3 regions of the Pseudaquabacterium prasiolae genome follow, and region 3 is predicted to be linked to each of the others. Evidence: predicted binding sites of a transcription regulator. Region 3 holds the regulator's gene; each other region holds the start of a gene.
What was found. The regulator sigma-54, encoded in region 3, starts transcription at its own class of promoters, with help from an activator protein. The targets are predictions, from matches to a motif close to TGGCANGNAANCTGCTTT.
Positions count from the first base shown of each region.

Region 1: the regulator sigma-54 is predicted to act here: its motif matches at 1,086-1,103, upstream of nifB (nitrogenase cofactor biosynthesis protein NifB).
Region 2: the regulator sigma-54 is predicted to act here: its motif matches at 1,138-1,155, upstream of N4G63_RS20705 (PEP-CTERM sorting domain-containing protein).

Region 1 covers NZ_JAOCQD020000004.1:195,942-198,203, forward strand. The annotation lists gene N4G63_RS26375 (hypothetical protein) at 1-762, opposite strand, end outside; gene nifB (nitrogenase cofactor biosynthesis protein NifB) at 1,142-2,262, shown strand, end outside.
Region 2 covers NZ_JAOCQD020000002.1:1,926,091-1,928,352, reverse strand. The annotation lists gene N4G63_RS20710 (ExeM/NucH family extracellular endonuclease) at 1-281, opposite strand, end outside; gene N4G63_RS20705 (PEP-CTERM sorting domain-containing protein) at 332-1,039, opposite strand; gene N4G63_RS20700 (PEP-CTERM sorting domain-containing protein) at 1,236-1,961, opposite strand; gene N4G63_RS20695 (diguanylate cyclase domain-containing protein) at 2,262-2,262, shown strand, end outside.
Region 3 covers NZ_JAOCQD020000001.1:509,017-511,278, reverse strand. The annotation lists gene N4G63_RS02060 (THUMP domain-containing class I SAM-dependent RNA methyltransferase) at 1-268, opposite strand, end outside; gene N4G63_RS02055 (RNA polymerase factor sigma-54) at 409-1,953, opposite strand; gene lptB (LPS export ABC transporter ATP-binding protein) at 1,973-2,262, opposite strand, start outside.

The sequences.
Region 1 (2,262 bases), on a different contig from region 3:
GCGCAGGCTCAGCGCACGCACCTCCAGCGCCACGCGGCCCAGCAGCAGGGCACGCCACAGCGGCGCCGTGGCCGACGGCAGCGGCTCGGTGTCGGGCCGGGCAGGCGCCGGCGGCCACGGCGCGATCTCGATGCCGGCCGTGGCCCGCCCGGCGGGCACCGCAGCGGGGGACGGCGACGATGACGGCGACGATGACGGCGAGAGCGGCGACAGCGCCGCCGCCATGGGCTGCGCCGGCGACTGTGCCGGCGTCTGCGTCTGCGTCTGCGTCTGCGTCTGCGTCTGCGTCTGCGACAGTGACTGCGGCAACGGCGGCGGCATCGGCGCGGGTGGCGTGGCGCCACCGCCATCGAGCCGGAACTTGAAACGCCACAGGTCGGCCACCGGCAGCTTCAGCAGCACGCACAGCTGCTCGACGGTGGCGCCGGCCAGCAGCAGGTCGATCACCTGGCGCGACAGCGCGCGGCTGAAGTGCTGGCCCTCCTCGCCGGCCCAGGGCAGGTTCTCGGGCACGGCCTCGCCGGGGGCCAGCGACAACAGCACCTGGCAGCGCTGGCCCAGCAGCGGCAGATGTTCCCAGCGCAGGTGGCGCAGCAGCGGCGCCGGCTGCTCGCGGCGAAGCCACAGGCGCGGCGCCGGCCGCGGCCGGCCGATCTGCACGGTGACCAGGCGCTGGTCGGCCGAGGGCAGCACTGCCAGCACGGCCCATGGGGCGCGGACGCACAGCAGTTGCGCCATCAGTGGCGCGTCGGCGATCGGCATGCTCGGGTCTCCAGGGGGCGCCGGCCGGCCGCAGGGGCGGGGCCTGGCGCCGGGTTGTTCAGCGGCCGCGCATGCTGCGGGGCAGGCCCTTCACCGGCCATCCCGTGCAAACCCCGGGCGCTGCTGCAGGCTGGCGCAGCCGGGCCGAAGCTTGCTCCAGGCTGTCACCGGCGCGCCCGCGCCACCGGCGTGCAGCACCGGCCTGCGGCGGCCCGGCCGGCCGCCGGCCCGGCTGTCGAATTTGTCGTGAACCAGACCACGGCCCACAGCCGCGACATCGCGGCAAGCCATTGATTTTCAACACGTTTTCTCTTGGCGATGGCTGGCACGCGTCTCGCAATGACGAGGCATCACACCCCCCACTCTCGAGGCCCGTGACATGAGCAACACTGCCTTCGTATCGATCGGCGACCTTCGCAAAGGTCATCAAGCTGTCAGCCCCGTCATTGAAACCGGGGGGGGCTGCGGCACCACCGGCGGCGAGGGCAAGGCCAGCTGCGGCACCTCGGCCGGCCCCGACGACATGCCCCAGGAGATCTGGGACAAGGTCAAGAACCATCCCTGCTACTCGGAAGAGGCGCACCACCACTACGCCCGCATGCACGTGGCCGTGGCCCCGGCGTGCAACATCCAGTGCAACTACTGCAATCGCAAGTACGACTGCAGCAATGAAAGCCGCCCCGGCGTGGTGAGCCAGAAGCTCACGCCCGAGCAGGCGGTGAAGAAGGTGGTGGCCGTTGCCAGCGAGATCCCGCAGATGACGGTGCTGGGCATTGCCGGCCCGGGCGACAGCCTGGCCAGCCCCACCAAGACCTTTGCCACCTTCAAGATGCTGCAGGAGCAGGCGCCCGACATCAAGCTGTGCCTGTCGACCAATGGCCTGGCCCTGCCGGCGCTGGTGGACGAGATCTGCAAGTACAACATCGACCACGTCACGATCACCATCAACATGGTCGATCCCGAGGTGGGCGCCAAGATCTACCCGTGGATCTTCTGGGACCACAAGCGCGTCACCGGCGTCGAGGCCGCCCGCATCCTGCACGAGCAGCAGATGAAGGGCCTGGAGATGCTGACCGCGCGCGGCGTGCTCACCAAGATCAACTCGGTGCTGATCCCCGGCATCAACGACGAGCACCTGATCGCCGTGAACCGCGAGGTGAAGAAGCGCGGCGCCTTCCTGCACAACATCATGCCGCTGATCAGCGAGCCCGAGCATGGCACCTACTTCGGCCTGAACGGCCAGCGCGGCCCCACCGCGCAGGAGTTGAAGGCCGTGCAGGATGCGTGCATGGGTGGCGCGAACCTGATGCGCCACTGCCGCCAGTGCCGTGCCGATGCCGTGGGCCTGCTGGGCGAAGACCGCTCGGAAGAGTTCACGCTCGACAAGATCGAGCAGATGGAAGTGGTGTACGACCTGGACAAGCGCCGCACCTACCAGAACGCGGTGGAGGCCGAGCGCCAGGCCCAGGTGGACGCCAAGCGCGCCGCGCTGGCCAGCTC
Region 2 (2,262 bases), on a different contig from region 3:
GTGCCCGACAGGCTCAGCGAGCTCCAGCTGCCCGTGCCGGTGGACGAGCCGTACTGCAGCGACAGGCCGCTCAGCGACACCGCCTCGGCGCCCGTGTTGCGCAACTCGATGTAGTCGTGCTTGTACGACGGGCTGCCGGAGGTGGCAGCGCCGCCGCCATAGACCTGGCTGATCAGCACCGCGGCCGAGGCGGTATCGGCCAGCATGACCAGCGGCAGGGCCAGCGACAAGCTGGCCAGCAGACGGCGGGGCGACGAAGGCGGGAGTTGGCGTGAGCTCATGGGGAGGTGGGGTGGATCAGGTGAAGGGATCGCCTTGGCGCGCAGGCGCTTCAGCGGCGGCTGCGGCGGCGGGCCAGCAGGCCGATGGCGGCCAGGCCGCCGAGCAGCAGGGCGTAGGAGGCGGGTTCGGGCACCGGGGCCATGGCCACGGTGACATTGTCGATACGGCTGGTGCCGCCAGCGCCGACCACACCGCCGCTGGTCGAGGTCGTGGCGGTGTCGACCAGGCGGATGACGACCAGGCCCTGGTTGTCGAGTGCCGACACGGCCGACAGGTCGAAGCTGAACGAGTACACGCTCGAGACGGAGGACGCGCTCCACACCGGGTTGGGCGAGCTGTTGATCAGCACCACGTAGCTGCCGAAGGTGCTGAAGCTCACCCCGTCGGTGCTGTAGGCCAGCGCGAAGCTGCGCGGGCCGGTGCCGCTGCCGGTCTGGTCAAAGCTCAGCAGCATGTCGGCGTGGCCGGTGGTGGCAAAGCTGAACTGGTAGTAGTCGCCCACCGCCCAGGTGTTGCTGCTCATGGCGTTGGCCGAGCCATTGCCGACCGGCGTCGTCCAGTCGGTGGCGGCAGAGGCGTGGTAGCCGCTGGCCGTGCCGCTGCCGGTGGAGGCGGCCACCGCGGGCGACGCGGTGGCGTTGTTGAGGTCGGCGAACGGCGTCTCGAAATCCCATTGCACCAGCGTCAGCGCCTGGGCGGGCAGGGACAGCGAGGCGGCGGCAAACAGCGCAGCGGTGACGGGCAGCAACTTCTTCATGCAATGCACTCCGGTGGTGTGTGGAAAAACGCGATGCGGTGCCGGGAGGCGCGCCTTCGTGGGGCGCCGTCACCCGATCACCGCATCGTCGCTTCCGTCATGCAGAAGCCGCGCCACGCGGGCCCCTTGAACCCGGGGCGTGCATGCCCGAAATTGACCGTTTGGTCAGGCTAGAGTAGGGCGGTTTGCCCGCCACTCAGCCGCGGCGGCGGCGGGCGATGAAGCCCAGGCCCACCAGGCCGGCCAGCATCAGCGCATGGCTTTCGGGCTCGGGCACCGGGGCGAACACGGTGGTGTCGGGCACCACGCCAACGCCATTGCCACCCACGTTGATGGCCCAGTTGGCGGCGTTGTTCACCAGCGGCTGGTAGGCCGCAAAGCTGGCGGCGCCGGTGCGGGCGCCGGTGTAGCCGGCGAAGTCGGCACTGCTGGTCAGCTTGACGGCGTTGGTGCCGGCGGTCAGGCCCACGGCGGTCAGCGCGTTGGCATTGGCTTCCGACGACACGGCCGTCAGCATGGTGCCCACCGAGGTGGCGCTGCTGCCCAGAAAGGCGTAGACCGTCTCGGCCGTGGCGCTCAGGCCGAGGTTGCTGCCGTGGATGACGCTGAAGCTGCCCACCGAGGCCGCGCGGGTGGTCGCGTCGATGGCCGAGAAGCGCACCACCGTGCCGGCCGAGATCACGCTGGCGCCGGTGTTCCAGCTGAACGAGGACTCGCCGGTGCCGATGGTGGTGGCACTGGTCGCGGTGCTGTCCGAGAAGAAGATCTGAGTGCCGGCCGCGATGTCCACGAAGGTCACCAGGCTCCAGCCGTCTTCATCGGCGTTGAAGGCGGTGAAGGCGATGTCGCCGGTATTCAGGGCGGCCTGAGCCGGAAGTGCCACGGCGGCCGCGGCGGCCAGGGCGAGAAGGTGCTTGAACATGGGGCTGACTCCAGCGGCGTTGATCGATCCGGGTGCTTCGAGTCCCGGTGCCCCGACGGTAGGCAGTGCCGATGAATATCCAGTGACACCCGGCCCGGCGGGCGCGTTGCCGAGCCGGCAAACCCCGTGAATGCAGGGGAGAAGGGCCAGGTTCAAGTTGGCCGCGGACGGGCCGATACACAGGGCCACCAGTCAGATGCGAATCGCCCGGGGCAGTTGCGGGCCAGCCATGCCATGCCCCCGAGCCTGCCCCACCATGCCCCGAGCCACGCCCGGCCGACCCAGCGGTCGAGCGGCCGCG
Region 3 (2,262 bases):
CGTACAGGTCGTGCTCGCTGTCGTAGGGGCCGAAGGCCAGCGGCCACAGCACGCGCTGCGCCAGGCGGCTGTGCAGGTTGAGCTGCATGGCCACGCGGGCATCGCCCAGCACCTGCACGCCACCACGCTGCTCGACCACGCGGCGCCGGCTCGGATCGGCCGGCACCACGGCCCGGTCGACGCCCAGCAGGGCCGCCACCTCGTCGGCCAGCAGCGGCTCGACGCCCGCGGCGCAGGGCAGAAACAGCGACACCGGCGTGTCGCCCACCGGCGCAATGGCCTTGGCCGGAATGCGCACCGGGGCGCCCGGCCCGCGCTGTGCGCCGGGGCCGGGGCGTGCGCCGGGGCCGCGCGCCTCGTCGTGGCGCTGCGTCTTGTAGCCGCCGATCGGCGGGCGTGGGGTCTTGGTCAAAGTGCCTTGCGCAGGTTGGCGGGCGCGATCTTCAGCGCCTCGCGGTATTTGGCCACCGTGCGCCGCGCCACCTGGATGCCCTGCTCGGACAGCATGTCCGAGAGCTGGCTGTCCGACAGCGGCTTGGCCGGGTCTTCGTTGCCGACCAGCTGCTTGATCAGCGCGCGCACGGCGGTGGAGCTGGCGTTGCCGCCCGCCTCGGTGTTCAGGCTCGAGCCGAAGAAGTACTTCAGCTCGAAGGTGCCGAACGGCGTGTTCATGTACTTGGCGGTGGTCACGCGCGAGATGGTGCTCTCGTGCAGGCCCAGCTCGTCGGCGATCTCGCGCAACACCAGCGGCTTCATCGCGATCTCGCCATGGGTGAAGAAGCCCTTCTGCCGCTCGACGATGGCCTGGCTGACGCGCAGGATGGTGTCAAAGCGCTGCAGGATGTTCTTCATGAACCAGCGCGCCTCCTGCAGCCGCGACGACAGCCCGCCCGCCGAGCCGTTGCGCTGGCCGCGAATGGCCTGCGCATACAGATCGTTGATCTTCAGCTTGGGCATCACGTCGGGGTTGAGCACGGCCTTCCAGCCGCGGCCCGCCTTCTGCACGATGACATCGGGCACGATGATGTTGGCCTCGGCGCGCGTGAACGGCCGGCCCGGCTTGGGCTCGCAGCTCAGGATCAGCGCCTGCGCCTCGCGCAGCAGGGCTTCATCGGCGCCGGTGGCCTGCGTGAGCTTCTTCATGTCGCGCCGCGCCAGCAGATCGAGGTGCTGTTCGCTCACGCGCATGGCCAGCTTGCGCGCGGGGCTGGCGGGCCGCTCGCGCAGCTGCAGCACCAGGCACTCGCCCAGATTGGCCGCGCCCACGCCGGTGGGCTCGAGGCTTTGCAGCCACTTCAGGCCGCAGCGCAGGCGCCCAAACAGGTCTTCGCGCTCTTCCAGGTCGTCTTCGGCCACGCCCAGGCTGTCGGCCACGCGGGCGGCGATCTCCTCCAGCGGGTCGGCCAGCCAGCCGTCCTCGTTGAGGCTTTCGATCAGCACCATCACGGTGGCCGCGTCCTCGTCGGACAGGCGCATGCCCAGCAGCTGCCGGCGCAGGTGATCCTGCAGCGAGGGGCCGCTGCTGGCGGCGTCCACCGGCTCGAAATCGTCGTCGCCGCCACTGCCCGAGGGGCTGTTGGACGGGGCCTCGCGGATGCCATCAAAGTCGTCGCGCTCGGTGCCGTTTTCCCAGTCGTCGCGCTCGGTGGCGCCAAACTCGGCGGCATCCACGCCCGCGGGCTCTTCGGTGCCGGCGTCGTCGCGCTCGCTCTGGCGCTCTTTCTCGCGCTCGGCACCGGCGCCGCTCTCGGGCGTGGCGGCCACGCGCTCGAGGCCGTAGGCCAGTGAATCGTCGCCCCCCTCTTCGGCCTCGAGAAAGGGGTTGGCCTCGAGCATCTGCTCGATTTCCTGGTGCAGCTCCAGCGTGGACAACTGCAGCAGGCGGATCGATTGCTGCAGCTGGGGCGTCAGCGCCAGGTGCTGCGACAGGCGGACCTGTAGGGACGGTTTCATGACTGCTTTCCGCCCAAGCTCACATCTTGAAGTGCTCGCCGAGATACACCCGGCGCACGTCGGCGTTCTCGACAATCTCGGACGGCGTGCCTTCGGCCAGCACACGGCCTTCGCTGATGATGTACGCGCGGTCGCAGATGCCCAGCATCTCGCGCACGTTGTGGTCGGTGATCAGCACACCGATGCCGCGCTGCTTGAGAAAACCGATGATGCGCTGGATCTCGATCACCGCGATCGGGTCGACGCCGGCAAAGGGCTCGTCGAGCAGGATGAAGCGCGGCTGCGTGGCCAGCGCGCGGGCGATCTCCA